Regions from separate parts of the Kitasatospora sp. NPDC094019 genome, predicted to be linked through region 1. Evidence: riboswitches for the same ligand, from Rfam matches in the RefSeq annotation. Region 1 holds a riboswitch; the other holds the start of a gene.

Region 1 (15,610 bases):
GGTGCGAGCGCTGCCCGGGATCGGCCCGGCCACCGAGCAGGTGCTGAAGCGGGCGGGGCTGAGCACGGTGGCCGAGCTCGCCGAGGCGGGCGAGGCGGAGCTGGTGCAACTGCTGGGCAAGGCGCACGGCGTCGGCGTCCACGCCATGTCCATAGGGCTGGACGACCGGCCGGTGGTGGCTGACCAGGACGCCAAGTCGGTGTCGGTGGAGGACACCTTCGAGGTCGACCTGGCCGACCGGGACCGGGTGCTGCGCGAGGTGGAGGCCCTGGCGCGGCGCTGTGTGCGGAGGTTGCGCGGGGCCGGGCGTTCGGGGCGGACGGTGGTGCTGAAGGTCCGGCGGTTCGACTTCTCGACCCTGACCCGGTCGGAGACGCTGCGGGGGCCGACGGACGACGAGGCGGTGGTCGTCGAGACGGCGCGACGGCTGGCCGCCCAGGTGGACATCACGGGCGGGGTGCGGCTGCTGGGCGTCGGGGTGGCGCAGTTGGCCGACTACACCCAGGAGGACCTGTTCGCGCAGGCCGTCCGGGAGGAGGCGGAGGCCGCCGCCGGGGCGGTGACCGAGGCGGGCGTGGAGGAGTCGCCGGAGCCGGCCGGGGAGCCGGTCGTGGCGGTGCGCCGCTGGTTGCCGGGGCAGGACGTGCGGCATGCCGAGCACGGGCCGGGGTGGGTGCAGGGGAGCGGAGTGGGCCGGGTGACGGTCCGGTTCGAGACGCCGTGGAGCGGGCCGGGCCGGGTGCGGACCTTCCGGATCGACGAGCCGGCCCTGGAGCCGGCCCGGCCGCTGCCGCTGCGTCAGGGGTGGCCCGGCGCCGAGGACGGGGACGGGGACGGGGACGGTGCGGAACCGGAGGGTACGGGGGGCGGTCCGGGGGAGGAGGGCTGAGCGGCTCCCCCGCCGGGTGCGGACACGAAGCGGCCCCACCCGGCGGGGGAGCCGGGTGGGGCCGCTTCGTGTCCGGGCCGTGGACGGTCGCGATGCCCTCGGCGACCGTCCTGGTCCGGTCCCCGCGCCCTGTCCCTGGGCGCGGGGCGGGACGCCTCGTCAGGCGTCGGTCTTGACCGGCTCGCGGCCGGAGGAGAGGTCCGCCGTCGTGTTGCCGGAGGCCACCGTGGTGGTCGGCCGCACGCTGCGGATCAGGAACGGCACCGCGCCGGCCACGATGCAGACGACGGCGGCGGTCCAGAACGCGTGCTTGTAGGCGTCCAGGGTGGGCAGCGCGATCGGGATCGGCAGCTTCATGGTGTCGCCGGTGAGGATGGCGGCCATGACGGCGGTGCCGATCGCGCCGCCGACGGTGCGCAGCACGGCGTTCATGCCGTTGGCGATGCCGCTCTGCTCGACCGGGACGGCGCCGTTGATGTAGGCGGGCATCGCCGAGAAGGCGAGGCCGATGCCGAGGCCGAAGATGGCCGAAGAGAGGTAGATGTCGCCCTCGTGGCTGTGCCGCAGGGCCAGGTAGGCCATCGCGACGGCGCCGAGGACGCCACCGAGCACCAGCGGCAGGCGCGGGCCGCGGCGGGCGATCAGCATGGCGCCGAGCGGGGCGGCGACCATCGAGCCGAGGGCGGAGGGCAGCAGCATCACACCGGCGTGCAGCACGGTGGCGGTGAAGCCGTAGTGGGCGAACTTCTCCGGGGTCTGGGCGAAGTTGCTGATCACCATGAACGAGCCGTACATGCCGAAGCCGATGAGCAGGCCGGCGAGGTTGGTGAAGGCGACGGCCGGGCGGGACATCATCTTCATGTCGACCAGCGGGTGCTTGACCTTGACCTCGATGACGCCCCAGAGCAGGGCGACCACGGCGGCGACGGCGAACAGGCCGAGGGTCTTGGTGGAGGTCCAGCCCCAGTGGTTGCCCTGGCTGACCGCGACCAGCAGGGCGGAGAGCCAGCCGGCCAGGGTGATGGCGCCGAGCGGGTCGGCGCCGCCCTCCTTGTCGGTGACCGGGTCGGTGGGCACCCGGACGGCGACCAGGGCGATCGCGAGCAGGCCGAAGGCCAGGCCCATCCAGAAGATCGACTTGTAGCTCCAGTGCTCCAGCAGCAGGCCGGTGGCGACCAGGCCGAGGCCGCTGCCGACGCCCATCGAGGCGCTGATGGCGGCGACGCCTCCGGTCACCTTCTGCTTGGGCAGCTCGTCGCGGACGATGCTGATGGCCAGCGGGAGCACGCCACCGCCGGCGCCCTGGAGGACGCGGGCGACGACCAGCCAGGTGAAGGAGTGGGTCGAGACGGCGAGCGCGGAGCCCGCGACCAGGCCGCTGAGCGAGATCAGCAGCATCGGCTTGCGGCCGCGCAGGTCGCCGAAGCGGCCGAGCAGCGGGGTGAGCACGGCGGCGGACAGCAGATTGGCCGTCATCAGCCAGGTGATGCTGGAGCCGGAGACGCTCAGTTCCTTGGCGAGCGAGGGCAGGATCGGGACGACCGCCGTCTGCACCACGCTGAACGACAGCATCGCCAGGATGAGGGCCGGCAGGACCCGGGCGCTGCTCGGCTTCTCGGCCGCAGTGGTGGGCTGTGGTGCCTCACTCACGGTTGCTTCCTTCCGTACATAGTGAATGAACTGAAGTAACCATGCCGGGAGATACTTCAATGTGTCAAATATTCATTGGTTAAGCCTTGGTAAAAAGGAAAGACCCCGGCCATGATCGGCCGGGGTCCCACGGTTCCGGGAAGGTCAGGCGAGCGGCCGCAGCGGAGCCGGGCGGCCCTGGTCCTCGACCGCCGGATGGGCGGCCTGACGGGCCGGCGCGTGCGCGGCGGACGGCGCCGGGGTCGACGCGGCCGCCGTGTTGTCGTGGACCTCGACGTGCTCGCGGCGCAGCTCGTCCCGGACCACCTCCTCGGCGGTGTAGCGCTCCACCACCAGGCGGACCCGCTCGATCGGCGCCAGGTACTTGCGGACCACCGGGCGCTCCTCGCGAAGGGTCACCTCCTCCACCGCCTCGGCGATCTCCTTCTCGGTGAGCGAGGCCCGTTCCGCGTCGCCGACCGGCATCCGCTCGACCCGGACCCGCTCGCGGACCACCGCGACCCGCCGCTCCACCGGCTCGCTGGTGACGTACTTGCGCAGCTTGGCGGTGCCCAGCACATGCCATTCGGTGGTGATGTCCAGCCGCTCCTCGCGGCAGGTGATCTCCACCGGGCCGCTCGGGGAGGACGCGGCCGGACCCTCCTCGGGGCGGGCCGTCCCCGCGGCGGGCACGGTGGCCGGGGGCGCCGGGGTGTGCGGACGCTCGGCGGCCTGCTGCGGAGCGGTGGGTGTCGTGGTGGGCAGGGGCGTGGCGAGGGTCCGCACGGGGGCCTCCGGGGCGGGGTCGGACGGCTTGCCGAGGTCGGCGGCCGGGCTCGGGACGGGAGTGGGGGACTGGTGGAGGCCGAGCGGCTTGGCCGGATGCGTGGTGCCCGTGCCGTTGGTCGTGCCGGTGCCGTTGGTGGTGCCGTTGGTGATGTTCGTGCCCTGGGCCGCGGCCGCGCCCACGGCGGCCGTGCCGATCGCGGTGCCCCGGTCGGCGGTGCCCCGGTCGGCGGTGGTGCCGAAGTCGAGATCGGCCGGTTCCGAACCTGAGCCGTCACCCGCCGACGGCCGGCCGTCCACCGGGGTGTCCAGCCCGTAGTAGCGGTAGAGCTGAAGCTCCTGGGCGGGCGACAGGTGCTGGCCGACGCCGAAGTCCGGTGATTCCTTCACCAGGGACTTGTCGTACGGCACCCGCAGCTCGTCGCCGGAGAACTCGCTCGTGGTCAGGGGGACGAAGGCGTCCCGGCCGAAGATGCCGGTCCGCACGGCCGCCCACTCGGGCCGGCCGGTGGCGTCGTCGAGATACACCTCGTCGATGGTGCCGATCTTGTCCCCGTTACGGTCGACCGCCTTGTGGCCGATGAGGTCCCGGGGGTCGATGTCGGTCTGCACTCTTTCCTCCAGTGCGGTGACCCTGCGGAACTCCCGCAGGACGACGGCCGGCCCGCCCAACCCGTCCGCCACTTCACACCAAAAGCCATGAACCGGACCCGCGCGACCGGGGCGGGTCCGGACGGGCGCGGCGCTGCGCCGTCCGGGGCAAGCCGGGCGGGCGGGTCCCGGAGCCGAAGTGACCGGACGCACCCGTGATCGCCGGGCCTCCCGCTGGTACCCTGGGCGCGACCGCCGAGCCCGCGCGGGAGAGTCCCCGGCAGTGGAAACCGCTGGTCGGGGCGCCGAAGGAGCAACTCCTCCCCGGAATCTCTCAGGCATCCGTACCGTGCGGGATAGGTCACTCTGGAAAGCAGGGCAGGAACGCGGGCGAGGGAGCCGGCGGACCCCACCCTCACCGACGGTGCAAGCCGGCGGGGCGTCCCACGGCGCTCCGCGCGGGCGAAGCTCTCAGGTCCCGATGACAGAGGGGGAGGCCTGTCGGGTTCGTCCGACCGGGTCCTCCGCTGTTGTCCGCAGCGGCGAGGGAGCCCGGCGTGCGCACCCCCGCCGGTCCGTGACCAGGAGGCCTCGACCACCATGAACGCCCAGCCGAACTCGGGACGCCCCACCACCCCCGCGACCCTCACCGAGCTCGAACAGGCCAGCCCCTTCGAGAACCGGCACATCGGCCCCGACGCCGCCGCGCAGGAGAAGATGCTGGCCCACGTCGGCTACGGCTCGCTGGACGAGCTGGCCACCGCCGCCGTTCCCGAGGCGATCCGCTCGATCACCGCGCTGGACCTGCCCGACGGCCGCTCCGAGGCCCAGGTCCTGGCCGAGCTGCGCGAGCTGGCCGACCGCAACTCCGTCCTCCGGTCGATGATCGGCCTGGGCTACTACGGCACCTTCACGCCGCCGGTGATCCTCCGCAACGTCATGGAGAACCCGGCCTGGTACACCGCCTACACGCCGTACCAGCCGGAGATCTCGCAGGGCCGCCTGGAGGCGCTGCTCAACTTCCAGACCCTGGTCGCCGACCTGACCGGCCTGCCGACCTCCGGCTCCTCGCTGCTGGACGAGGGCACCGCGGCCGCCGAGGCGATGGCCCTGGCCCGCCGCGTCACCAAGGTCAAGGGCGGCGTCTTCCTGGTCGACGCCGACACCCTGCCGCAGACCGTCGCGGTGATCAACACCCGCGCCGTGCCGACCGGCGTCGAGGTGGTCGTCGCCGACCTCTCCGACGGCATCCCGGCCGAGATCGCCGAGCGCGGCGTCTTCGGCGTGCTGCTCCAGTACCCGGGCGCGACCGGCGCGGTCCGCGACCTCGCCCCGGTGATCGAGCAGGCCCACGGCCTCGGTGCGATCGTCGCCGTCGCCGCCGACCTGCTCGCCCTCACCCTGCTGAAGTCCCCGGGCTCGCTCGGCGCCGACATCGCCTGCGGCACCTCGCAGCGCTTCGGCGTGCCGATGGGCTTCGGCGGCCCGCACGCCGGCTACCTCGCGGTGCGCGCCGAGTACGCCCGCTCGCTGCCGGGTCGCCTGGTCGGCGTCTCGGTCGACACCCACGGCAACCGCGCCTACCGGCTGGCCCTGCAGACCCGCGAGCAGCACATCCGCCGCGAGAAGGCCACCAGCAACATCTGCACCGCCCAGGTGCTGCTCGCCGTGATGGCCTCGATGTACGCCGTCTACCACGGCCCCGACGGCCTGGCCGACATCGCCCGCCGCACCCACCGCTACGCCGCCGCGCTGGCCCAGGGCCTGCGGGCCGGCGGAGTCGAGCTGCTGCACGGCGAGTTCTTCGACACCGTCACCGCGGTCGTCCCGGGCCGTGCCGCCGCGATCGCCGCCGCCGCCCGCGTCAACGGCATCAACGTCTTCCAGGACGGCGAGGACCGGATCTCGGTCTCCACCGACGAGACCACCACCCGCGAGGACCTGGCCGGCGTCTGGGCCGCGTTCGGCGTCGAGGGCGTCGAGGTGGCGGAGAACGCCGAGACCCTGCCCGCCGCGCTGCTGCGCGAGGACGAGTACCTGACCCACCCGGTCTTCCACAGCCACCGTTCCGAGACCGCCATGCTGCGCTACCTGCGCCGCCTGTCGGACCGGGACTACGCGCTGGACCGCGGCATGATCCCGCTGGGCTCCTGCACCATGAAGCTCAACGCGACCACCGAGATGGAGTCGGTGACCTGGCCGGAGTTCGGCCAGCTGCACCCGTTCGCGCCGGTCGACCAGGCCGCGGGCTTCCTCTCCCTGATCCGGGGTCTGGAGCAGCAGCTGGTCGAGGTCACCGGCTACGACGCCGTCTCCATCCAGCCGAACGCCGGTTCCCAGGGCGAGCTGGCCGGCCTGCTGGCCGTCCGCGCCTACCACCACGGCAACGGCGACACCCAGCGCGACGTCTGCCTCATCCCGTCCTCCGCGCACGGCACCAACGCCGCCTCCGCGGTCATGGCCGGGATGCGGGTCGTCGTGGTCAAGACCCTGGTCGACGGTGACGTCGACGTCGAGGACCTCAAGGCGAAGATCGAGCAGCACCGCGACAACCTGTCGGTGCTGATGGTCACCTACCCGTCCACCCACGGCGTGTACGAGACCCAGATCACCGAGATCTGCGGCCTGGTGCACGAGGCCGGCGGCCAGGTCTACGTCGACGGTGCCAACCTCAACGCCCTGGTCGGTCTCGCCAAGCCGGGCAAGTTCGGCGCGGACGTCTCGCACCTGAACCTGCACAAGACCTTCTGCATCCCGCACGGCGGCGGCGGCCCCGGCGTCGGCCCGGTCGCGGTGCGCGCGCACCTCGCGCCGTACCTGCCGAACCACCCGCTGCAGCCGGAGGCCGGCCCGGCCACCGGTGTCGGTCCGATCTCGGCCGCCCCGTGGGGCTCGGCCGGCATCCTGCCGATCTCCTGGTCCTACGTCCGGCTGATGGGCGGCGAGGGCCTCAAGCGCGCCACCCAGGTCGCGGTGCTGAACGCCAACTACATCGCCAAGCGGCTGGCCCCGCACTTCCCGGTGCTCTACACCGGCCCCGGCGGCCTGGTGGCGCACGAGTGCATCATCGACCTGCGCCCGCTCTCCAAGGAGACCGGCGTGACGGTGGACGACATCGCCAAGCGCCTGATCGACTACGGCTTCCACGCGCCGACCATGTCGTTCCCGGTGGCCGGCACGCTGATGATCGAGCCGACCGAGTCCGAGGACCTGTACGAGATCGACCGGTTCTGCGACGCGATGATCGAGATCCGGGCCGAGATCGAGAAGGTCGGCTCGGGCGAGTGGGACGCCGAGGACAACCCGCTGCGCAACGCGCCGCACACCGCCGCCACCCTGGCCGGCGACTGGGCGCACGGTTACTCGCGGCAGGAGGCGGTCTTCCCGGCCGGCGTGAACCCGGCGGACAAGTACTGGCCGCCGGTCGGCCGGATCGACGGCGCGTACGGCGACCGGAACCTGGTCTGCTCCTGCCCGCCGATGGACGAGTACGGCGTCTGATTCCGGTGTGCCGTCCGGGACCGGACGGCGGACGGAACCGCATGCGACAGGGCCCCGGCGGTGTTTCCGCCGGGGCCCTGCCCCGTGGTGCGCCTGCGGTGTTCCGTGATACTCGGCTGCGGCTGCGGCTGCGGCTGCGGGCCCGGGGCGGTCGGTGCGGCCGGGGAGCGGTCGGTGCGTCGCGCCCCCGGGTCGGTCCGGCGGTTCAGACCGCGCTGGCGGCCGGACGGCGCGGGGCGATCACCCGGCCGTCGGGCAGCAGCTCGCCGGTGTCCTCGAAGAGCAGGACGCCGTTGCAGAGCAGGCTCCACCCCTGTTCCGGGTGACAGGCCACCGGGACGGCGGCCTCGCGGTCCTCGGACTCGGCCGACGGACACTCAGGACGGTGCTGGCACATACGTACCCTCGCTTCGCTCCGCGATCCTCCCCGTGATGCGGTGCCGCCGGATGGCCGTCGGGCGCCGCCGCGGTGGTCGGATCCTGTCCGGCGCCGGGCCAGGTGTGGACCGGCGCTCAAGTGGGTAGGACAGGAGGTCCTTCCACGCTGGTTCCCAGTGTCGGCATCCCGGGACCCGCGCGCAGCGATTTCGTGACACGCGCCACAACCCCCGGCCATAGATCACCCGTTCAGGTGGTGAGCGGCCGGAATCCAGGCCGAACGGGCCATCGGTCGGACGGTCCGTTCGGGCCATGCCGGATGACCTGAACGGGTAGGGCCGGACGGGTGAGCCGAGCGGAGCCGACGACGGTCAGAGCGCCCCGGAGGCGAGCCGGGTCGGATCGGCGGGGGCGCCGAGGAGCACCGGACGGGCGATCGGGGAGCGGGCGATCGGACCTCGGGCCAGGACCGGCAGCAGTTCGGCGGCCGGGTGGGCGCGGTGCGCGGTGACCCCCATCGGCGCCGGGGCCAGCGGGATCAGCAGATCGGCGCCGGGACCGCCGTCCGGACTGTGCAGCCAGAGCGCCGTCGCGTACTGGCCCGGGAAGGTCAGCAGCCTCGGCTGGCAGCGGGTCCGGGAGGACTGCGCGAGCTGCCACGCCTGGCGCAGCGCTCTGACGGTCGAGTCCAGGTACGGGCCGGCGGTGAAGTGCGAGAAGGAATGGCCCTCGGCCCCCTGCACCACCTCGGCCGCCGCCGCGACCTCGGCGCCGTCCTTGATCAGGAAGCGCCACCCGGTCCGGCGGGCGGCGGCGAGTTCGGCCCGCGGCCCGTCCAGGACGTGGACGGCGAGTGGGTGCGCGGGGAGGAGCGGCCCGGTCGGACGGCGCAGCGCGGCGGCGGCGGGCTGGCGCAGCGCTGTTTCCGAGTCGAGCGCGGCGAGCACCGCGCGCAGGGCACTGGGCGGGGGCTGGGGGGTCTGCAGAGTCATGGCAAGGTCGCCTCTCCGTGCGAGATCGGCGTGCGAGTGCGGCATACCGGCATGGCGGGTGCGTCGACGGTGACGGAAACCTGGGCCTTGTCCGGTTGGGCAGGATCGCGGTGCCGGCTCGGCCGCCGTCCTCGGATCCCGGGCGACGGCGGACCGCGCCGTGGCGCAGTGCGAATTCTACTCGAACAGGTGCGCAGGGTGACCTGTTTATCACAGGCGGTGGCGTCGGGCAAGTCGGCAGTTGAGCTGAAACGACGTCAGTTCCCTTGCATTGCAAGCCATTCGAAGCCTTCGGGTATCGATCTTCGGGGTGGGCATGATGCTTGCACGGTCGAGGGCCGGCCGGCTCAGGAGGAGGGGACCATGGGCGAGAAGGTCGTGGCGACTCGCGCGGAACTGTCGGACCGGCAGATGTACCGCCGCAAGCTCCAGTCCTGCCTGGAGACGCTCGGCCGCATGCTCCGTGAGGACCGTTTCGACCGCCCGAAGGCCGTGATGGGCCTGGAGATCGAGCTCAATCTGGCCGATGAGCAGGGCCTTCCGGTGCTGAACAACGCGCAGGTGCTCACCTCGATCGGCTCCGCCGACTTCCAGACCGAGCTCGGCCGCTTCAACATCGAGGTCAACATCGCACCGCACCGGCTCGGCGGACACGTCTTCGAGGAGCTGCGCGAGGAGATCGACACCGGCCTGCGCTACGCCGACCGGCGGGCCGGGGAGGCCGGCGCGCGGATCGTGATGGTCGGCATCCTGCCGACCCTGGAGCTCGACCACACCGGGCTCGACGCGATGTCCCACAACCAGCGGTACAGCCTGCTCAGCGACCAGATCCTGGCCGCCCGCGGCGAGGACATCACCCTGGACATCGAGGGCGTGGAGCGCCTCGAACTGGACTCGATCACGATGGTCGCCGAGGCCGCCGCGACCTCGCTCCAACTCCACCTCCAGGTGACCCCGGAGCGCTTCGCCTCGGTCTGGAACGCCGCCCAGGCGATCTGCGGGCCGCAGCTCGCGCTGGGCGCCAACTCGCCCTTCCTGTTCGGCCGGGAGCTGTGGCGGGAGACCCGGCCGGTGCTGTTCCAGCAAGCCTGCGACACCCGTTCGGCGGAACTCAAGGCCCAGGGCGTGCGGCCGATCACCTGGTTCGGCGAACGCTGGGTGGACTCGGCCTACGACCTGTTCGAGGAGAACCTGCGGTACTTCCCGGCGCTGCTGCCGATCTGCGACGACGAGGACCCGGCGAAGGTGCTGGCCTCCGGCGGGGTGCCGCGGCTCGCCGAGATGCGGCTGCACAACGGCACCATCTACCGCTGGAACCGGCCCGTGTACGACGTCAGCGGCGGCGTGCCGCACCTGCGGGTGGAGAACCGGGCCCTGCCGGCCGGGCCGACGGTGGCCGACACGCTCGCGAACGCCGCCTTCTACTACGGCGTGGTGCGGGTGCTGGCCGAGCAGTCCCGCCCGATCTGGACCAGGCTGCCGTTCGAGCTGGCCGACGAGAACTTCCGCCAGGCGGCCAGGTACGGGATCGACGCGGTGTTCCAGTGGCCCCGCTCCGGCCGGACCGGGCGCGGCGGCGGGCCGAGCACGATCTCCGCCGTCGACCTGGTGCTCAACGAGCTGCTGCCGATGGCCTACCAGGGGCTGGACGCGTGGGGCGTGGAGCCGGCCGACCGGGACCGCTACCTCGGCATCATCGAGCAGCGCTGCCTGCGCCGGACCAACGGCGCGGCCTGGCAGAGCGCGACCTTCCACCGGCTGCGCGAGCAGTACGGGACGGACCGGCCGAGCGCGCTCGCGGCGATGACCCGGCGCTACATGGAGCACATGCGCGGCGGCGAGCCGGTGCACACCTGGCCGGTCGGGTAGGGCGCGCCTCCGGACCCGCCACCACCTCCGGATTCCCTCCGGATCCGCCACCGGGTCCTCGCCGGGGCCCGCGCGGCGGGCTGTGGAAGGATGACCGCTCCGGTCCGCCGCCGTCGTCCGCCGGCGGCCGGAGCACCGTCCGTCCGCCGCCGTCCGCGCTGGAGCACCCCCGTGACGACCGTTCCCACCGCACCGGAGACCGCGAAGCCGACCCGCCGGCTGCTCGGTGTGGAACTGCTGACCGTGCTCGGCCTCTCGCTCGGTGCGAGCGGTGTCGCCGCGCTGATCAGCTTCACCGGCTCGCTCACCGAGACCCTGAAGCTCGGCCAGCAGGTGGCCACCCTGAACGGCTCGCGCGCGCCCGGCCGACCCTGGCTCGACCTGGTCTGGCAGCTCTACTACATCGGCCGCGGGCTGATGCCGGTCGTGCTGGTCGGCTACCTGCTGGTCCGCGAGGGCGTGTCGCTGCGGATCCTGGGCTTCGACCTCGGGCAGAAGCTGCGCGACCTCGGCCGCGGCGCGGCCGTGGCGGCGGCGATCGGCGGCTCCGGACTGGTGCTGTACCTGGGTTCGCAGGCGGCCGGCTACAACCTGACGGTCGCGCCGTCCGGGCTGCCGGACGTCTGGTGGCGGATCCCGGTGCTGGTCCTCTCGGCCTGGCAGAACGCGATCCTGGAGGAGGTCGTCGTCCTCGGCTACCTGCTGCGCCGGGTGACGCAGCTGGGCTGGACGTGGCCGGCCGCGCTGGTGGCGAGCTCGCTGCTGCGCGGTTCGTACCACCTGTACCAGGGGGTCGGCGGGCTGGTCGGGAACATCGTGATGGGTGCGGTGTTCTGCCTGCTGTACCGGCGGTGGGGGCGGGTGATGCCGCTGGTGGTGGCGCACGCGCTGATCGACACGGTGGCGTTCGTCGGGTACGCGCTGCTGGCCGGGCACGTCGGCTGGCTGCCCACCGCCTGAGCCGGGCCGGCCGTTGCCCCAGCTGGAGGTCAGCCGGCCGCCCGGCGCCTGACCGGGGCCGTCGCGCCGGGCCGGGGCGGCCGGGACAGCAGCCGGTCCACATGGCGCCGTTCGAGCCCCTCGCCGGGGTCGATCGGCAGTAGTACCCGGTCGCGCCGCCAGAGCGAGCCGCGCACGAGCCGGGGCGGGATGACGTCGTCGATCCAGGCGAAGGGGCGGCCCGCCGCGTAGCGCAGCAGCGGGGCCCACTTGCGCGCGGAGAACAGCTCCATCAGCGGGACGCGCGGGTCGCCGGGCTGGGGGACGTAGCCGGTGAAGCGGACGAAGGGCAGCTCGGGCAGGCCGAGCGCCGGTGAGATGTGACTATTGGCATGCTCCTCCCAAGTAGTGGCCCAGACCAGTTCGTAGGTCCCGGCCAGTTCGCGCAGCCAGCTGCCGTGGCGGGCGGAGAGCAGCACGGTGTAGCCGAGCAGGGGGTGGGTGTCGAACCCCGCTCCGGGGTGGGGGCAGACCGGGTTGAGCACGCCGTCGACGTCCAGGAACAGCAGTGGCTTCGGCATCGGGCGCCCCCCAGGTCTCGTGCGTCGTCACCTGGTCGGACGATCCGGGGCCCCCGTCGGTTGCCCGCCGGAGGGCGCGTACGGGGGCGCACCGGGGGCGCTCGCAGCGGACCCGGCGTGCTGCGGTGGGCCGGGCTCAGGCGGCCGCAGCGGGCTCCTCGGCGGGCTTCGCCAGGGCGTCGGCGGGAGGCCCGGCGGCGGGAGGCCCGGCTGGGCGCCGGGAGAGCCGGCGGACCTGTGGCTCCAGCAGGACGGCGACGCTGAGCACCAGGGAGGCCACCGCGCAGGACCATAGCGCGCCGGACAGGCCGAGCAGGTCGGCGGCCGGGCCGGCCAGGGCGGCGCCGAGCGGCGCCAGCGAGAGCGAGCCGAGTTCGTCGTAGGCGGCGACCCGGGAGAACGCCTCGGCCGGGATCTCCTGCTGCAGCGCGATCATCCAGTTGACGCCGAAGACGGTCACGCCGACACCGGAGAGGAACATCGCCGCGCAGAGCACCGGCAGCGGGGCGGACACCGCCAGCGCCAACGCGGGCACGCCGAACAGGAACACCCCCCAGTTGCCGACCAGCAGGATCCGGCGCGGCTGCCAGCGGACCATCAGCACGCCGGTGGCGACCAGGCCGACGCCGTAGGCCGCCATCGCCAGGCCCCAGTCGCGGGCACCGCCGAGCCGCTCCTTCGCCACGGCCGGCCCGTACACCGCCTCGACCGCGCCCACGCAGGCGACGAGCATCGAGAACTGGAGCACGATGACCCAGAGCCAGCGGCGGGAGGAGAACTCGTGCCAGCCCTCGCGCAGTTCGCGGAGCATGCCGCCGCCCTCGGCCGGGGCGGTGGGGGCCTGCGGTTCGAGCAGGAAGCGCAGTGCGGCGGCGGCCAGGAAGCAGGCGGCGTCCAGGGCGAGCACCCATCCGGCGCCGACCGCCGCGGTCAGCGCGCCGCCGAGGGCGGCGCCGCCGATCTGCGCGCCGTTGAAGCCCGTCCGGTAGACCGCGAAGGCCCGGGCGGCGTGCTCGGGGGTGACGCTCTCCAGGATCATGCCGCCGGAGGCGGGGGAGTAGAAGGCGTAGCCGGCGCCGGCACCGGCCGAGAACAGCATCAGCTGCCAGAGCGTGGGCTCGCCGGTCAGGACCAGGAGGGCGAGGGCGCCCTGGGAGACGGCGCTGAAGAGATTGGCGCCGACCATGACGTGATGGCGCGGCAGCCGGTCGGCCAGCGCGCCGCCGATCACCAGCAGCAGGACGGTGGGCAGCAGCCTGGCCGCGGTGACGTAACCGATGTCGGCGGTCGAGCCGCCGCCGTCGAGGATCGCGAACGCGGTGGCGATGGGGGCGCCGGCGTTGCCGAGCCCGCTGACCACGGTGGCGGCGGTCTGGATCCGGAAGTTGCGGCTCGCCCAGGCGAAGCGGCCGGCGGGCGGGGGCGGGGGTTGGCTCTGCACTCCGCGACTATGCCGGGGCGGTTGGTCCGTGTCCATCCGATTACCGGACCGGCGCCGGGGCGCGCCCGGGGTTCAGCCGAGGTGTCCCCAGAGAAAGGTCAGGGTGCGCTTCCAGGCGATCGCCGCCTGCAGCGGGTCGTAGGTGCCGAGCGCGTTCTCCTCGTTCATGAAGGCGTGCCCGGCCGGGTAGAAGTGGAACTCCGGTCGGACGTCGGTGGCCTCGCCGATCCTGATCGCCGCCTCGTCGACGGCGGCCATCGGGAGGAACCGGTCGTGCTCCCCGTAGTGGCCGAGCACATGGGCGGTCAGGCCCCGGTACTCGAAGTCCGGATCGGGCGGCAGGCCGTAGAACGGGACCGCCGCGGCCACCCGGTCGCCCTCGGCGGCGGCCAGCAGCAGGGCGAAGCCACCGCCCATGCAGAAGCCGACCACGCCGACCGCGTCACCGACCACGCCCTCCAGGCCGAGCAGCAGGTCGACCGCGCCGCCGAGGTCCCGTACCGCCTGCTCGACCGGCAGCTCGCGCTTGAGCCGGGCCGCCTCGGCGCTGTCGTGGGTCGTCGCGCCGCCGAAGAGGTCCGGTGCGAGCACGGTGAAGCCCTCGGCGGCGAACCGGTCCGCGACCTCGGCCAGGTACGGGGTCAGGCCCCACCACTCCTGGACCACCACCAGGCCGGGGCCGACGCCCTGGGGCGGACGGGCCAGGTATCCGTGGGCCTCGCGGCCACCGCTGGGGAAGGTGACGTTCTGCCGGGAGCCGCCCTGGTCAGGCATGGCTTCCTCTCGGGGGACGGGCCGCCGGGCGCGGCGGCACGGCGGCGGGTCGGGGCCGGTGGGGTGTCGGGGCCGGTGAGGGTGCCCGGTCGTGCGCGCGGAACGTGCGGGCGGGGGTCGGTCGGGGCCGTCGGGTTCTCGGCCGGGCGGATGGTCGGCCGGGCGGGTGGTCAGCCCATCTCCTCCAGGGCGCGGCCCTTGGTCTCCTTGATGCAGAAGGCCACGAACGGGATGGAGAGCAGCGCGAAGGCGGCGTAGATGACGTAGGTGGCCGAGAGGTTCCAGTCGGCGAGGTCCGGGAAGCTGACGGTGATCGCCCAGTTGGCGATCCACTGGGCGGAGGCGGCGACCGACAGCGCGAGCGCGCGGATCCGGTTGGGGAACATCTCGCCGAGCAGCACCCAGACCACCACGCCCCAGGAGAACGCGAAGCAGAACACGAAGACGTGCGCGGCGACCAGCGCGACCGTCGCGTAGGTGTTCTCCAGGGTGGCGGAGTCACCGGTGCCCTGCCGGTAGGAGAACGCCCAGGCGGCGGTGGCCAGGGCGAGGGCCATCCCGGCCGAGCCGGCCAGGGCGAGCGGCTTGCGGCCGATCCGGTCGACCAGGGCCATCGCGATCACCGTGCCGACCACGTTGACGATCGAGGTGGAGAGGCTGATCAGCAGCGAGTTCGACTCGTTGATGCCGACCGACTGCCACAGGAAGGAGGAGTAGTAGAAGATCACGTTGATGCCGACGAACTGCTGGAACACCGAGGCGCCGATACCGACCCAGACGATCGGCAGCAGCCCGAACCGGCCGCCCAGCAGGTCCTTGAGCCGGGGCTTGTGGGCGGACGACAGCACCGAGTGGATCTCGGCCACCCGGGCGTCGAGGTCGACGCCCTCGCCCTCGACCTCCAGCAGTACCTTGCGGGCCTGCTCCTCCCGGTTGTCGGCGATCAGGAACCGCGGCGACTCCGGAATGGACATCGCCATCAGCCCGTAGACCAGGGCCGGGATCGTCTCCACGCCGAGCATCCACTGCCATGCCTGGATGCCGCCGAGGTGGCCGGTGGACTCGCCGCCGGCGGCCTGGTTGAGCGCCCAGTTGGCGAGCTGGGAGACGGTGATGCCGAGCACGATCGCCATCTGCTGGAACGAGGCCAGCCGGCCCCGGTAGGCGGTCGGGGCGACCTCGGCGATGTACGTCGGCGCGATCACCGAGGCGATGCCGATCGCCACGCCGCCGATCACCC
Region 2 (15,610 bases), on a different contig from region 1:
TGCCGTTGCGCTCGATGCACGGGATCTGGACCAGGCCGCCGACCGGGTCGCAGGTGAGGCCGAGGTTGTGCTCGATGCCGATCTCGGCGGCGTTCTCGACCTGCTCGGGCGAGCCGCCGAGGACCTCCGCGAGGCCGCCGGCCGCCATCGAGCAGGCCGAGCCGACCTCACCCTGGCAGCCGACCTCGGCGCCGGAGATGGAGGCGTTCTCCTTGAAGAGCATGCCGATCGCGCCCGCGGCGAGCAGGAAACGGACGATGCCGTCCTCGTCCGCGCCGGGGATGAAGTTCAGGTAGTAGTGCAGGACGGCGGGGATGATGCCGGCCGCGCCGTTGGTCGGGGCGGTCACCACCCGGCGGCCGGAGGCGTTCTCCTCGTTGACCGCCATCGCGTAGAGGGTCACCCACTCCATCGCGTTGGCCGGGCCGATGCCCTCGGCGCGCAGCGCGCGGGCGCCGGAGGCGGCCCGGCGGCGCACCTTGAGGCCGCCGGGGAGTATTCCCTCCCGGGACATGCCCGCCCGGACGGACTCCTGCATGACCTGCCAGATCTCCAGCAGCCCGGTGCGGATCTCCTCCTCGCTCCGCCACGCCTTCTCGTTCTCCAGCATCAGGCCGGAGATGGAGAGGCCGGTCTCCCGGCTGAGCCGGAGCAGTTCGTCGCCGGTGCGGAAGGGGTACTTGAGCGCGGTGTCGTCGGGCTTGACCCGGTCCGCGCCGATCGCGTCCTCGTCCACGACGAAGCCGCCGCCGACCGAGTAGTAGGTCTTCTCCAGCACGGTGGAGCCGTCGGCCCGGTAGGCCCACAGGGTCATGCCGTTGGCGTGGTAGGGCAGCGAGCGCCGCCGGTGCAGCACCAGCTGGGTGTCGCGGTCGAAGTCGATGGCGTGGGTGCCGAGCAGGTTGAGCCGCTTCTCGGCGGTGATCCGCTCGACGTCGAGGTCGGCCCGGTCGACGTCCACGGTGCGCGGGGAGTAGCCCTCCAGGCCGAGCAGGACGGCCTTCGGCGTGCCGTGGCCGTGGCCGGTGGCGCCCAGCGAGCCGAACAGCTCGGCCCGGACGGCCGTCACCTCGGTCAGCAGGGCCTCGGACTTCAGGCGGCGGGCGAACATCCGGGCGGCGCGCATCGGGCCGACGGTGTGGGAGCTGGACGGGCCGATGCCGATGGAGAAGAGGTCGAAGACGCTGATGGCCACGGAGTGACGTCCTTGTCTGGTCTCGTGGGTGGTGCCGGCAGGGAGGGAGGGACGGCAGTGGCGGAGGTGGTGGGTCGGGCGACCGACACGGGTCGGGGCACCGCGCGCACCTTCCAGTGTGCGCGGTGCCCCGGAATCCCCGGTGTCCGGGCGGCGTGAGCCCGGTCACCCGCGGCCGAACAGGAGGGACCTACAGGTTCGGGTACAGCGGGTACTTGTCGGCGAGGGCGGTGACCCGGGCCTTCAGGGCGTCGGCGACGGTCTCGTCGAAGGCCGGCTTCAGGGCCTCGGCGATGATGTCGGCGACCTCGCGGAAGTCCTCGGCGCCCAAGCCGCGGGTGGCGAGCGCCGGGGTGCCGATCCGCAGGCCGGAGGTGACCATCGGCGGGCGCGGGTCGTTCGGGATCGCGTTGCGGTTGACAGTGATGCCGACCTCGTGCAGCCGGTCCTCGGCCTGCTGGCCGTCGAGCTCGCTGTTGCGCAGGTCGACCAGGACCAGGTGGACGTCGGTGCCGCCGGAGAGCACGGTCGCGCCGGCCTCGGCGACGTCGGCCTGGAGCAGGCGCTCGGCCAGGATCCGGGCGCCGTCCAGGGTGCGCTGCTGGCGCTCCTTGAACTCCTCGGAGGCGGCGACCTTGAAGGCGACGGCCTTGCCGGCGATGACGTGCTCCAGCGGGCCGCCCTGCTGGCCGGGGAAGACCGCGGAGTTGATCTTCTTGGCCCACTCGGCCTTGGAGAGGATGACGCCGCCGCGCGGGCCGCCCAGGGTCTTGTGGGTGGTGGTGGTGACCACGTCGGCGTACGGCACCGGGTTGGGGTGCAGGCCGGCCGCGACCAGACCGGCGAAGTGCGCCATGTCGACCATCAGCAGCGCGTCGACCTCGTCGGCGATCCGGCGGAACGCGGCGAAGTCGAGCTGGCGCGGGTAGGCGGACCAGCCGGCGATGATCAGCTTCGGCCGGTGCTCCTTGGCCAGGCGCTCGACCTCGGCCATGTCGACCTGGCCGGTCTTGTCGTCGACGTGGTACGCGGCCACGTTGTAGAGCTTGCCGGAGAAGTTGATCTTCATGCCGTGGGTCAGGTGGCCGCCGTGGGCCAGCGACAGGCCCAGGATGGTGTCGCCCGGCTGGATCAGCGCGAACATCGCGGCGGCGTTGGCCTGCGCGCCCGAGTGCGGCTGGACGTTGGCGTGCTCGGCGCCGAACAGGGCCTTGATCCGGTCGATCGCGATCTGCTCGACCACGTCGACGTGCTCGCAGCCGCCGTAGTAGCGGCGGCCGGGGTAGCCCTCGGCGTACTTGTTGGTCAGGACCGAGCCCTGGGCCTCCATGACCGCCACCGGGGCGAAGTTCTCGGAGGCGATCATCTCCAGGGTGGTCTGCTGGCGGTGCAGCTCGGCGTCGACCGCGGCGGCGATCTCCGGGTCGAGGGCGTGCAGGGACTGGTTCAGAACCGTCATGGTGGGGTCTTCCCGGGAGTGAGAGGGAGGAGGGCCGGCGGGCGGGGCGGCCGCCGCGGGCGGGCCGCCCCGTGGGTGGCTCAGGCCGAGGGGTTGGTGAGCTTGCTGTACTCGTCGGCGCTCAGCAGCGGGCCGGTCGACTCGATCCGGACCTTGAACAGCCAGCCACCCTCGAACGGGTCGCTGTTGACCAGGCTGTTGTCGTCGGCGACGGCGTCGTTGACCTCGGTGATCTCGCCGGTCACCGGCGAGTACAGGTCGCTGACCGACTTGGTCGACTCCAGCTCGCCACAGGTCTCACCGGCGGACACGGTGTCGCCGACCGCGGGCAGCTGCACGTAGACGATGTCGCCGAGGGCGTCGGCGGCGTGCTTGGTGATGCCGACCGTGGCGACCTCACCGGCCTCGGCGGTGGTCAGCCACTCGTGCTCCTCGGTGTACTGAAGGTGCTGGGGGTTGCTCATGGCGTCATTCTCCAGGATGGGAAGCGGGTACGACGAAGCGGCCCGAGGGGCGGACGAGCCTCGCGAGGGAAAGGTGGGGGAGCGGCGTCAGCGGGCGCGCTTGTAGAACGGCAGCGCCACGACCTGCACCGGCTCGTGCTTGCCGCGCACGTCCACCGCGACGGTGGTGCCCGGCGCGGCGTGGGCCGCGTCCACGTAGGCCATCGCGATCGGCTTCTCCAGCGTGGGGGACGGCGCGCCGGAGGTGATCACGCCGATCGGGGCGCCGTCGGCGGAGACCACGGTGTACTCGGCGCGCGGCACCCGCTTGCCGTCGGAGACCAGGCCGACCAGGACCCGCGGCGGGTTGGCCTCGGCCTCGGCGGCGGCCCGCTCCAGGGCCTTGCGGCCGACGAAGGCGCCCTCGTTGGTGGTCTTGTCGAAGCGCACCACCCGGCCGAGGCCGGCGTCGAACGGGGTCAGCCCGGTGGACAGCTCGTGGCCGTACAGCGGCATGCCGGCCTCCAGGCGCAGCGTGTCGCGGCACGACAGGCCGCAGGGGATCAGGCCCCGCTCGGCGCCGGCGGCGGTCAGCGCCTGCCAGATCTGCTCGGCGTCGCCCGGGTTGCAGAAGATCTCGAAGCCGTCCTCGCCGGTGTAGCCGGTGCGGGCGAGCAGCACGTCGCGGCCGGCCACCTGGGCCGGGAGGATCGCGTAGTACTTCAGGCCGGGCAGGTCGGCCTCGGTGGTGTCGGCCAGGATCGCGGTGGACTCCGGACCCTGGACGGCGATCAGCGCGTAGGCGTCGCGGTCGTCGGAGACGACGGCGTTGAAGCCCTTGGCGCGGGCGATCAGCTCGTCCAGCACCAGCTGGGCGTTGGAGGCGTTGGCGACGACCAGGAAGGCGTCCTCGCGCAGGCGGTAGACGATCAGGTCGTCCAGGATGCCGCCGTCCTCGGCGCAGATCATGGTGTAGCGGGCGCGCAGCACGCCGAGCGCGGAGACGAAGCCGACCAGGGCGTGGTCCAGCATCTCGCCGGCCTGCGGGCCGGTGACGGTGATCTCGCCCATGTGGGAGAGGTCGAACAGCCCGGCCCTGGTACGGACGGCGAGGTGCTCCTCGCGCTCGCTGCCGTAGCGCAGCGGCATGTCCCAGCCGGCGAAGTCGGTCATGGTGGCGCCGAGGGCGCGGTGCAGCGCGTCGAGCGCGGTGAGGCGGAGGGACGACATGGCCAGGAACTCCTCGGTCGGGGCACTCAGGGGTGCGCACGCCGGGACCGGCCCTGCAGGGGGCGGCGGACCCTGCGCGCGGGCATGCGGCGGCTGGGTCTCCCCATCTGTCGTCGTACCTGAGAGCTTCACCGGCCACTGCCCTGTAACAGGACAGCATGGCGGCTTGCACCGTGGGTGGGCGGACGGCAGGGCCGTGCGCCGCTTTCCAGATCTGCCTAACCCGTGCGGTAGGGGGGCCTGAGAGATTCCGGGGAGGACTTGCTCCTTCGGCGCCGGCTGTGCCGCCAGGACGGGGCACTCCGGACTCTCCCGCGCGGGTTCGAGCGGCCGGTATGGAGTTGGAGGGGCTGGGTGGATGCCACCGCAGACGCGCACATCATGGCACGTCCGCACCGATGGCGGGAGAGGGGGCTGCCTCACAGGTCCCTCCCCGTTCTCTGTCGCGTTCCGCGTCCCGCTCCGCCGCGCCCGGACGCTAGGCTGCGGGAACGGCGAGCGGAGGGCGGTACAGCGGCGGATGGGGAACCCGGTGGAGCAGCAGGGCTGGGGCGGGGCGCAGTCGGCGCCGGCGGGCGGTTCGTGGCCGGCCAACGAGCTGGAGCAGGTGCTCACCGCCGCGCTCGGCGACCCGGGCGCGACCCCGCGGGTGATCGAGGTGCTGGCGCGCAGCCAGGTGTGGATCCCGCTGCCGTCCGGCGGCGACCCGCAGGGGCGGGCGCTGGACCTGCCGACCCTGGAACTGGCCGGCGGCCCCTATGTCCCGGTGTTCTCCTCGCAGGAGGTGCTGCGGCAGCAGGCGCCGGGGATGGCGTTCGCGGTCGCGCCGGTGTGGGAGTTCGCCCGCGGCCTGCCGCTGGGCGTCGGCATCGCCGTCAACCCCGAGGCCCCGGTGGGCATCCCGGTTCCGCCGGAGGGCGTGGCCGAGCTGCGCCGCGGGCCGCGCGAGGACCGCTGGGACGCCGTCCAGGACGCGCCGTCCGGGGGCCGGGTGGCGCTGCGCGAGCCGGTGCCGGGTGAGGACCCGGAGCTGTTCCTGGCCGCCTGCCGTGCCGAACTGGCACTGCTGCCCGGGGTGCTGACCGCCCGGCGGGCGCTGGCCAGTGTCGAGGGCGAGCCGACCGTGATGTTCGTGGGTGTCCAGCTGGACCCGGCGGCCCCGGCCGACCCGGGGGCGGTGAACGAGGCGCTGGGGCGCGCGCTGGGAACCGCGCCGCTGCCCGGCGGCGTCCACCTCGTACTGCTCGACCTCGCGGACGACCCGGTGGTCGAATGGATGCTGAACCGGGTCGCGCCCTTCCACGTACGGGGCTGAGCCGGACCCCGGCCGTCCGTCCGGTGCCTGTAGGGCCGGGCGCGGACGGGGGAGCGGTGGGGAGCGGCGCGGGCCCTGGCACGTCGGCGTGGCGGTGGTCGGCGGCGCCCCATAAGGTGCGTCCTGACGGCCGCCGGGCCGCCGGTGACGGACGAGGAACGAAGAGGCGCAACGAGGTGGGCGCATGAGTGCGGGATCGGTAGCTGGCGGCGCACCGGGGCCCTGGGGCCAGGCGCCCACCGGACGCCCGGATCCGGGCGCGCTGGAGCGCGCCCTGCGCGAGGTGGCGCCGGAGCGCTACGAGGCATACGAGACGATGTTGAACGCGCTCGCCGAGGGCCGGGTCTGGATGCTGCTGTGGCACGGCACGCCGGGCAGCGCCGACGCCCAGTACGGGAACATGGAGATCAGCGGCCACGGCTACGCGCCGGCCGTCACCTCGCCCGAGCAGTTGGCGGCCTCCGGCTGGGCGCGGGCGCACGAGGTGATCTCGGGCCGGGAGATCGCGGCCTCGCTGTACCGGACCCGCTGGGGGCTCTGGCTGAACCCGCACGCCCCCGGTGGCGGGGTCGGGGTGCCGTGGGCGGACCTGCGCCGGGTGGCCGCGGGGCTGGACCGGCTGCCGGCCGGCCCGTTGAAGCTGAGCGAGCCACAGGTGCCGGCCCAGCAGTTCTTCGCGCTGCTGGAGCGGCAGGCGGCCGAGGTGCGCTCGGTGCGGGCGCTGCGCCGGGCCTGGGTGCGGCCGTCCGTGGGCGAGCCGTACCTCGCCATCGGACTGGAGCTGTACGAGAGCTCGCCGCCCACGGTGGAGGCGGTGCGGGCGCTGATGCAGCGGGCGATCGCGGTCGCGCCGGAGGGGCTGGCGGTCTCGACGGTGGCGATGGCGGACGAGTTCGACCCGGTGGCACTGTGGATGCGGGCCCACGCGCGCCCGTTCTACGACCGGGAGGCGGCCGGGCACGGCCGTCCGCAGACCGGCCCGTACCCGCCGGTGCCCCCGCCGCCGTACGCCTCGCAGCAGGGTCCCGCCCACGGGCAGGGCTTCGGTTACGGCACCCAGCCGCCGGGTCCGGGCTGGCCGGGGCAGCAGCCGCCGCCGCAGCAGCCGTGGCCCGGCTACCCCGGTCGCTGACCGGGGGCGGCCGGGGGCGGCCCGGCACGGGCCTCCGGACCGGCGCGCCGGATGCCCTTCCATGAAACCGGCTTGACATTCCGTCAGGCCGGTTTCGACGTTTTTTCGGACGTTCTCCCCGAATCGCAGGAAGACATCTTGACATGGCTGTTACAGCTGTGTGAAGAGGGATATGCCGATGACCTGGGAGGTGCATGCGGACAGATCACAGTTGGGCATCTGTCGGTGGTCAGGGCTGGCGTAAGCCAGTTCGGATGGCAGAGAGTTCTGCAACAGCCCGCCGCGCGTGGTTGGCGTCCCACAAGGGCGAACGCGCTGGCGGACCGCATGATCCACGTGACGCCCATCCCGCGTGGCAGCAGTACTGAGCCAGTCGTACCGCTGGAAGCACTCCGCTCCTGTACCTCCGTACGTCCGCACCCAAGCACGTCCGCACCAGCCGCGCCGCCGATCCCGGTGCCCGGCACCCGTGGGCCGGCCACCGTCGGCGAGGGGACCGAACTGACCATGACCGCACCCATCAAGACCGCCGGCAACGCACCGGAGGCAGACGCCGCCGCGAGTCCGGCCAAGAAGATCGAGGGCCGCTCGCTCGGCCGGATCGCCTGGACCCGCTTCAAGCGGGACAAGGCCGCCCTGGTCGGCGGCGTCGTGGTGATCCTGCTGATCCTGCTCGCCGTGCTGGCGAAGCCGATCGAATCGGCCTTCGGCCTGGATCCCGACGCCCTCAACCAGGACCTCCTGGACGCCGACCTCGGCGGTCTGCCGTTCGGCGACTGGGGCGGCATGAGCTGGGACCACCCGCTCGGCGTCGACCCGCTGCAGGGCCGTGACCTGCTGACCCGTGTCATCGAGGGCTCCTGGGTCTCCCTGCTGGTCGCCTTCGGCGCGACCGTGCTGTCCAACACCATCGGCACCGTGCTCGGCATCATGGCCGGCTACTACGGCGGCTGGGTGGACACCCTGATCAGCCGGGTGATGGACGTCTTCCTCGCCTTCCCGCTGCTGCTGTTCGCGATCGCGATCTCGACCTCGCTGCAGGGCGGCGCGTTCGGCCTGCACGGCCTCCCGCTGCACATCATGGTGCTGATCTTCGTGATCGGCTTCTTCAACTGGCCCTACATGGGCCGGATCGTGCGCGGACAGACCCTCTCGCTGCGTGAGCGCGAGTTCGTCTACGCGGCCCGGAGCCTGGGCGCCCGGGGGCCGTTCATCCTCTTCAAGGAGCTGCTGCCCAACCTGGTCGGTCCGATCCTGGTCTACTCGACCCTGCTGATCCCGACCAACATCCTCTTCGAGGCCGGATTGAGCTTCCTCGGCGTGGGCATCCAGCCCCCGCAGGCGTCCTGGGGCGGCATGCTCCAGGACGCGATCCGGTACTACCAGGTGGACCCCCAGTACATGGTGGTCCCCGGTCTGGCGATCTTCGTCACCGTACTCGCCTTCAACCTGCTCGGCGACGGGCTGCGTGACGCCCTCGATCCCAAGAGCAACTGACGCCGCGTCAGGATCCCTCGTTCGGCCAACACTTCCTCAAGGGGTTGATCTCAACCATGCGTAGGTCCCGTACCGTCGCGCTGACCGCCGCGGCCGCTGCCGCGGTCCTGGTCGTCACCGGCTGCTCGTCCAGCTCGAAGAGCACCGACGCCAAGCCCACCGGCTCCGGCACCGAGGCCGCCGGCGGCTCCGGTGCCAATGCGGCCACCAAGGGCATCGTCAACGCCTCCGACAAGAAGGGCGGGACGGTCACCTTCGAGATGAAGGGCACCCCGGACTCGCTCGACCCCGGCAACACGTACTACGCGTACATCTACAACTTCTCGCGTCTGTACGGCCGTCCGCTCACCACCTTCCAGCCGGGCGCCGGCGAGGCGGGCAACAAGCTCGTCCCGGACCTCGCCGAGTCGCTCGGCCAGGTCAGCGCGGACGGCCTGAGCTGGACGTACAAGCTGCGCAAGGGCCTGAAGTACGACGACGGCACCCCGATCACCTCGAAGGACGTCAAGTACGCCGTCGAGCGCTCCAACTTCGCGCCGGACGTGAACTCCAACGGCCCGACGTACTTCAAGGAGCTGCTGGTCGACAACCCCACGCCGTACGAGGGTCCGTACAAGGACAAGACCGGCGACCTGAAGTCGATCGAGACCCCGGACGACACCACCATCGTCTTCCACCTGACGCACGCCTTCGCCGACTTCGACTACCTGGTCAGCGCCCCGCAGACGGTTCCGGTCCCGCAGGCCAAGGACACCGGCGCCGAGTACGTCAAGAAGATCGTCTCCTCCGGCTCCTTCAAGTTCGAGTCCTACGAGGACGGCAAGCAGGCCGTCCTGGTCCCGAACACCAACTGGGACCCGAGCACGGACCCGATCCGCAAGCAGCTGCCGGACAAGATCGTGCTCCGGATGAACATCGACCAGGCCACCATCGACAAGGACCTGCTGGCCGGCAACGCCCAGGTCGACCTGGTGGGTGGCGGTGTCGACCCGCAGACCCAGGCGCAGATCCTGCAGAACCCGAAGCTGAAGGCCAACACCGACAACGCCTACGGCGGCCGTCTGGTCTACATGGCCATCAACACCGATGTCGCGCCGTTCGACAACATCGAGTGCCGCAAGGCCGTCCAGTACGCGGTCGACAAGGTCTCGGTGCAGACCGCGCTCGGCGGCCCCGTCCGCGGCCAGGTCGCCAACACCGTGCTCCCGCCCGACATCCCGGGCCACCAGGACTTCAACGTCTGGGAGACCAAGGACAACAAGGGCGACGAGGCCAAGGCCAAGGACGCGCTGAAGGCTTGCGGCAAGGACAGCATCACCACCGTCCTCTCCGCCCGCACCGAGCGCGCCACCGAGGTCGCCGCCGCCACCTCGATCCAGGCCGCGCTGAAGAAGGTCGGCATCAACGCCGAGATCCAGCAGTTCCCGCAGGGCAAGTACCTGGCGGACAGCGCCGGCGCTCCGAAGTTCGCCAAGGAGCACAACATCGGTCTGATGATGATGCAGTGGGGCGCCGACTGGCCGACCGGCTACGGCTTCCTGCAGCAGATCGTCGACGGCCGCGCGATCAAGGCTTCCGGCAACAGCAACCTGGCCTCGCTGAACGACCCGGCGGTCAACAAGCTGCTCGACGACGCCGCCACCAACCCGGACCGGGCCGCCCGCGAGAAGATCTACGGCGACATCGACAAGAAGGTCATGGAGGCGGCGGTCTACGTTCCGCTGACCGACTTCAAGGTCTTCCTGTACCGCCCGGACAACGCCACCAACCTCGCGTCCACGCCGGCCTTCTCGGGTGAGTACGACTACCTGAACATCGGCACCACCAAGTAAGAGCCTGGCTCCGCATCCCTGAAGGCAGGTGAAGGCAGCGGTTCGCCCGCCGCCGTCCGGAGGACCCCGGACGGCGGCGGGCGGCCGGAGCCGACCAACTGTGTTTGCCTACATCATCCGCAGGATCCTCGCCGCGGCGGTGCTGCTGCTGGTCGTCAGCGCGGTCACCTTCGCGATCTTCTTCCTGCTCCCGCGCCTCGCCGGCGAGACGGTCGACCAGCTGGCCACCCAGTACATCGGGAAGAACCCCTCTCCCGACGCGATCGCGGCGGTCAAGAAGAACCTGGGCCTCGACCAGCCGCTGTACACCCAGTACTGGAACTTCCTCAAGGGTCTGGTCAGCGGCGCCGAGTACAAGTTCGGCCCGGAACCGGCCACCTGCCACGTGCCCTGCTTCGGCTACTCCTTCAAGAACCACCTGGAGGTCTGGCCCGAGCTGTCCAAGCGGATCCCGGTCACGCTGTCGCTCGCCATCGGCGCGGCCAGCCTCTGGCTGGTCTCCGGTGTCGCCACCGGCGTCGTCTCCGCCCTCAGGCCGCGGTCGATCTTCGACCGGATCTCGATGGGCATCGCCCTCGCCGGCGTCTCGCTGCCGGTCTTCTTCACCGGCGCGCTGCTGCTCACGGTGTTCAGCTACGAGTGGCCGATCCTGGACAACCTGCAGTACGTCAACTTCACCGACGACCCGTTGATGTGGGCCCGCAACCTGATCCTGCCCTGGATCTCGCTGGCCTTCCTCTACTCCGCCCTCTACGCCCGGCTCACCCGCGCCGGCATGCTGGAGACGATGAGCGAGGACTACATCCGCACCGCCCGGGCCAAGGGCCTGGCCGAGCGCAAGGTCGTCACCCGGCACGGACTCCGCGCCGCGCTGACCCCGATCGTCACCATCTTCGGCATGGACCTCGGTCTGCTGCTCGGCGGTGCGCTGATCACCGAGCAGGTGTTCTCGCTCCAGGGCGTCGGCCAGTTCGCCGTCCAGGCGATCTCCGACAACGACCTGCCGAAGATCCTCGGCACCACGCTGCTCGCCGCCTTCTTCATCGTCCTCTGCAACCTCGTGGTTGACCTCCTGTACGCCGCTGTCGACCCCCGGGTGAGGCTGTCGTGACCGAGCTCCAGAAGACCCCGGCCCGCGCGGCCGCCCCGGCCGGAGGGGACCCGTACCTCTCCGTCCGGGACCTGCGGATCCACTTCGACACCGACGACGGCCTGGTCCGCTCCGTCGACGGGGTCAGCTTCGACCTCGCCAAGGGCCGCACCCTCGGCATCGTCGGCGAGTCCGGCTCCGGCAAGTCCGTCACCTCGCTCGGCATCATGGGTCTGCACCGCTCCAAGCGGGCCCGGATCACCGGCGAGATCCGCCTCGACGGCGAGGACCTCGTCGCCGCCGGGCCGGACCGGGTCCGGGAGCTGCGCGGCCGCGAGATGGCGATGATCTTCCAGGACCCGCTGACCGCGATGCACCCCTACTACACGGTGGGGCAGCAGATCGTCGAGGCGTACCGGGTGCACCACCCGCAGGCGACCAAGAAGCAGGCCCGCGCCCGCACCGTCGAAATGCTCGACCGGGTCGGCATCCCGCAGCCCGACCGCCGGGTCGACGACTACCCGCACCAGTTCTCCGGCGGCATGCGCCAGCGCGCCATGATCGCCATGGCCCTGGTCAACGACCCCTCGCTGCTGATCGCCGACGAACCCACCACCGCCCTGGACGTCACCGTGCAGGCGCAGATCCTGGACCTCATCCGGGACCTCCAGGAGGAGTTCGGCTCGGCGGTCATCATCATCACCCACGACCTCGGGGTGGTCGCCGAGCTCGCCGACGACATCCTCGTCATGTACGGCGGCAAGTGCGTCGAGCGCGGCCCGGCCGAGACCCTCTTCGACTCCCCGGAACACCCCTACACCTGGGGCCTGCTGGGCTCGATGCCGCGCCTCGACCGGGAGCTCCAGGAGCGACTGGTGCCGGTCAAGGGCACCCCGCCCAGCCTGATCAACGTGCCGTCCGGCTGCGCCTTCCACCCGCGCTGCCCCTACGCGGCGCTGACCGGCGGACGCTCCACCGAGGAGACCCCGGGACTCACCGAGGTCGCGCCCGGCCACCACGCCGCCTGCCACCTCGCGCTCTCCGAGCGGCACCGCATCTTCACCGAAGAGATCGCGCCCCTGCTGTGAGCCCGGACTCGTACCACCCTTCTGGAGAGAACCGATGACGGACACTCAGGCGGCGACCATCCCCGCGCCGGCGCCCGCCCCCGATCGGCAGCCGCTGCTCAGGGTGACCGGTCTGACCCGGCACTTCCCCATCCACAGCGGTCTGCTGCGGCGCCAGAGCGGCGCCGTCCGGGCGGTCGACGGCATCGACTTCACGGTCAACGCCGGTGAGACCCTGGGTGTCGTCGGCGAGTCCGGCTGCGGCAAGTCGACGATGGGCCGGCTGGTCACCAGGCTCGACGAGCCGACCGGCGGGACGATCGAGTTCGAGGGCAAGGACATCACCCATCTGGGCGTCGGGGCGATGCGGCCGCTGCGCCGCGACATCCAGATGATCTTCCAGGACCCGTACTCCTCGCTGAACCCGCGTCACACCGTCGGCACCATCGTCGGCGCGCCGTTCCGGCTGCAGAAGGCCGCGCCCGAGGGCGGGATCAAGAAGGCCGTCCAGGAACTGCTGGAGCTGTGCGGGCTCAGCCCCGAGCACTACAACCGCTACCCGCACGAGTTCTCCGGCGGCCAGCGCCAGCGCATCGGCATCGCCCGGGCGCTCGCCCTGCGGCCCCGGATGATCGTCGCGGACGAGCCGGTCTCCGCCCTGGACGTCTCCATCCAGGCCCAGGTGGTCAACCTGCTCGACGACCTCCAGCGGGAGCTCGGCCTGACCTACCTGATCATCGCGCACGACCTCTCGGTGGTCCGGCACGTCTCCGACCGGGTCGCCGTGATGTACCTCGGCAAGATCGTCGAGATCGCCGACCGGGACTCGCTCTACCGCAGCCCGATGCACCCGTACACCACCGCGCTGATGTCGGCCGTCCCCGTGCCCGACCCGCGCCGGCGCCAGCGCGCCGGGCGCGAGCGGATCCTGCTCAAGGGCGACGTGCCCTCGCCGATCAACCCGCCCAGCGGCTGCCGCTTCCGCACCCGCTGCTGGAAGGCCCAGGAGATCTGCGCCACCCAGGAACCGCCGCTCGCCGTCGCGACCGCGGGCCACCAGGTGGCCTGCCACTTCCCGGAGAACGCCGTCACCGGTGACGGGGCCCGGGCCTCCGTCTGACCGTACGGTCGGAGGGGAGGCCCGGCCGGGTCACACTGGTGCGGTGACCTCGCAGATCTTCCCCTCCGACGTGCAGCAGTCGCTGGACCTCGTCGGCATCTTCGTCTTCGCCCTCTCCGGAGGGCTGCTCGCCGTCCGCAAGAACATGGACATCTTCGGCATCTGTGTCCTCGCCGAGGTCACCGCGCTCGGCGGCGGAGTGATGCGCGACCTCGTCATCGGCGCCACCCCGGTGGCCGCGTTCAGCAACCTCGGCTACTTCGTCACCCCGTTGTGCGCCGCCCTGGTGGTCTTCTTCCTGCACCCCGAGGTCGAGCGGATCAACCGCGCGGTGCAGACCCTCGACGCGCTCGGCCTCGGCCTGTTCTGCGTCACCGGCACCGCCAAGGCGCACGACTTCGGGCTCGGCGCCGTCTCCTCGGTCGCCCTCGGCATGGTGACCGCCGCCGGCGGCGGCGTGATGCGCGACGTCCTGGCCGGCGAACTCCCCTCGCTGCTGCGCTGGGACCGCGAGATCTACGCCGTGCCGGCCCTCGTCGGCGCCGCCCTGGTCGCCGTGCTGATCGCCCTCGACAGCCTCACCGCCGCCACCGGCACCGCCGCCGCGCTGACCGCGTTCGGCCTGCGGATGCTCGCCCTCAAGTACGGCTGGCGCGCGCCGCGGGCCTGGCACCGCAACGGTTCTCGCACCAGCGAGGAGTAGGCGAGCCGCCGTACGCCAGCGAGACCGCCTCCGCCGTGCAGAGCAGCTCCGGCACCAGCCGCAGCAGCTCGGCCGGCGGCATCCGGTCGGCCGGCGCCGAGATCGCGCAGGCCGCGACCGCCCGTCCGTCGCTGCCCGCCACCGGCGCGGCCACACAGGTGACCGCCTCCCGGTGCTCGGCCGACTCCGCCGCCCAGCCCCGCCGGCGCACCGCCGCCAGGTCCTCGGCCAGCCCGTCCGCCGCCGGGCCGTCCGGCGCCAGCCCGGCCAGCAACACCCGGCCGATCGCCGTCCCGGCGGCCGGCGCCCGCCGCCCGATCCGGTCCGGCCGGCCCGGATCGGCGCTCCAGCGGCCGGCCAGCTCGTCCAGGTACAGCACCTCGTCGTCCTGCAGCACGGCCAACCGCACGGTGCAGCCGCAGCGCTCGTTCAGCGCGGCCAGGTAGGGCGCGGCGACCTGCCGGACGTCGATCTCCTGGAGCGCCCGCTGGGCCAGCGACAGCACCCGGCCGCCCACCCGGTAGCGGCGGTCGGACAGCCGGTGCACGAAGCCGTGCTCCTCCAGCGTGCGCAGCAGCCGCAGGGCGGTGGACTTGTGCACCCCGATCGAGCCGGCGGCCTGCTCCAGGGTGACCGGCCCGTCGCCGAGCGAGCCGAGCAGGGTCAGCGCCCGATCGACCGACTGCGACATCGCGTTCCCCGTTCCTGGTTCCGTTCCTGGGTCCGGCCGCGCGGCGTGGCGGTGGCCGTCGGGCCGCGTGGCGGTGGTGTCCGGGCCGCGTGGCGGTGGTGTCCGGGCCGCGTGGCGGTGGTGTCCGGGCCGCGTGGCGATGGCCGCCGGGCCGCGTGGTGATGGCCGTGAGGCCGTGTGGTGGTGGCCGTCAGGCTAACCGTTCGTGGCCCGTTCCCCGTACCTGGGCTGCCCCGAGGGGCAGCACCCCGGTGACCGGCGTCCGGTGGCCGGATCGGTGCGGTGCGCCCGGCCGCACCGGTCGCACCGGTCCGGCGCAGGCCGGAGGACCACTACAATCGGATGGTTATGCCATACCTGGACCATGCGGCGACCACGCCGATGCTGCCCGAGGCGATCGCCGCCATGTCGGCACACCTGGGGGTCGTCGGCAACGCCTCCTCCCTGCACGCGGCCGGCCGCCGGGCCCGCCGCGTGGTCGAGGAGTCCCGCGAGTCGCTCGCCGACTCGCTCGGCGCCCGGCCCAGCGAGATCGTCCTCACCGGCGGCGGCACCGAGTCCGACAACCTCGCCGTCAAGGGCCTGTACTGGGCCCGCCGCGGTGCCGACCCGGCACGCACCCGGGTGCTGTGCAGCCCCGTCGAGCACCACGCGGTGCTGGACGCCGTGCACTGGCTCGCCGAGCACGAGGGCGCCACCGTCGACTACCTGCCGGTCGACGCCCTCGGCCGGGTCCACCCGGCGGCGCTGCGCGAGGCGATCGAACGCGACCCCGGCTCGGTCGCCCTGGTCACCGTCATGTGGGCCAACAACGAGGTCGGCACCGTCCAGCCGGT

What was found. Region 1 has a riboswitch for glycine ahead of gcvP (aminomethyl-transferring glycine dehydrogenase). Riboswitches for the same ligand answer to the same signal wherever they lie in the genome.
Region 2: it holds a riboswitch for glycine, as region 1 does, so the genes downstream of both, gcvT (glycine cleavage system aminomethyltransferase GcvT) here and gcvP (aminomethyl-transferring glycine dehydrogenase) in region 1, are expected to answer to the same signal.

Annotation. Positions count from the first base shown of each region.
Region 1 covers NZ_JBIWIF010000016.1:11,553-27,162, forward strand. The annotation lists gene ACIQ9P_RS29360 (DNA polymerase IV) at 1-889, shown strand, start outside; gene ACIQ9P_RS29365 (MFS transporter) at 1,049-2,539, opposite strand; gene ACIQ9P_RS29370 (PRC and DUF2382 domain-containing protein) at 2,684-3,916, opposite strand; glycine riboswitch at 4,152-4,255, shown strand; gene gcvP (aminomethyl-transferring glycine dehydrogenase) at 4,496-7,396, shown strand; gene ACIQ9P_RS29380 (DUF5999 family protein) at 7,602-7,793, opposite strand; gene ACIQ9P_RS29385 (hypothetical protein) at 8,146-8,766, opposite strand; gene ACIQ9P_RS29390 (glutamate--cysteine ligase) at 9,130-10,635, shown strand; gene ACIQ9P_RS29395 (CPBP family intramembrane glutamic endopeptidase) at 10,807-11,595, shown strand; gene ACIQ9P_RS29400 (HAD domain-containing protein) at 11,625-12,155, opposite strand; gene ACIQ9P_RS29405 (MFS transporter) at 12,292-13,596, opposite strand; gene ACIQ9P_RS29410 (dienelactone hydrolase family protein) at 13,669-14,370, opposite strand; gene ACIQ9P_RS29415 (sugar porter family MFS transporter) at 14,541-15,610, opposite strand, start outside.
Region 2 covers NZ_JBIWIF010000005.1:487,548-503,157, forward strand. The annotation lists gene ACIQ9P_RS14565 (L-serine ammonia-lyase) at 1-1,195, opposite strand, end outside; gene glyA (serine hydroxymethyltransferase) at 1,386-2,654, opposite strand; gene gcvH (glycine cleavage system protein GcvH) at 2,735-3,118, opposite strand; gene gcvT (glycine cleavage system aminomethyltransferase GcvT) at 3,206-4,327, opposite strand; glycine riboswitch at 4,546-4,652, opposite strand; gene ACIQ9P_RS14585 (enhanced serine sensitivity protein SseB) at 4,848-5,642, shown strand; gene ACIQ9P_RS14590 (enhanced serine sensitivity protein SseB C-terminal domain-containing protein) at 5,827-6,774, shown strand; gene ACIQ9P_RS14595 (ABC transporter permease) at 7,282-8,271, shown strand; gene ACIQ9P_RS14600 (ABC transporter substrate-binding protein) at 8,328-10,103, shown strand; gene ACIQ9P_RS14605 (ABC transporter permease) at 10,204-11,214, shown strand; gene ACIQ9P_RS14610 (ABC transporter ATP-binding protein) at 11,211-12,281, shown strand; gene ACIQ9P_RS14615 (ABC transporter ATP-binding protein) at 12,316-13,380, shown strand; gene ACIQ9P_RS14620 (trimeric intracellular cation channel family protein) at 13,424-14,083, shown strand; gene ACIQ9P_RS14625 (IclR family transcriptional regulator) at 14,019-14,774, opposite strand; gene ACIQ9P_RS14630 (cysteine desulfurase family protein) at 15,123-15,610, shown strand, end outside.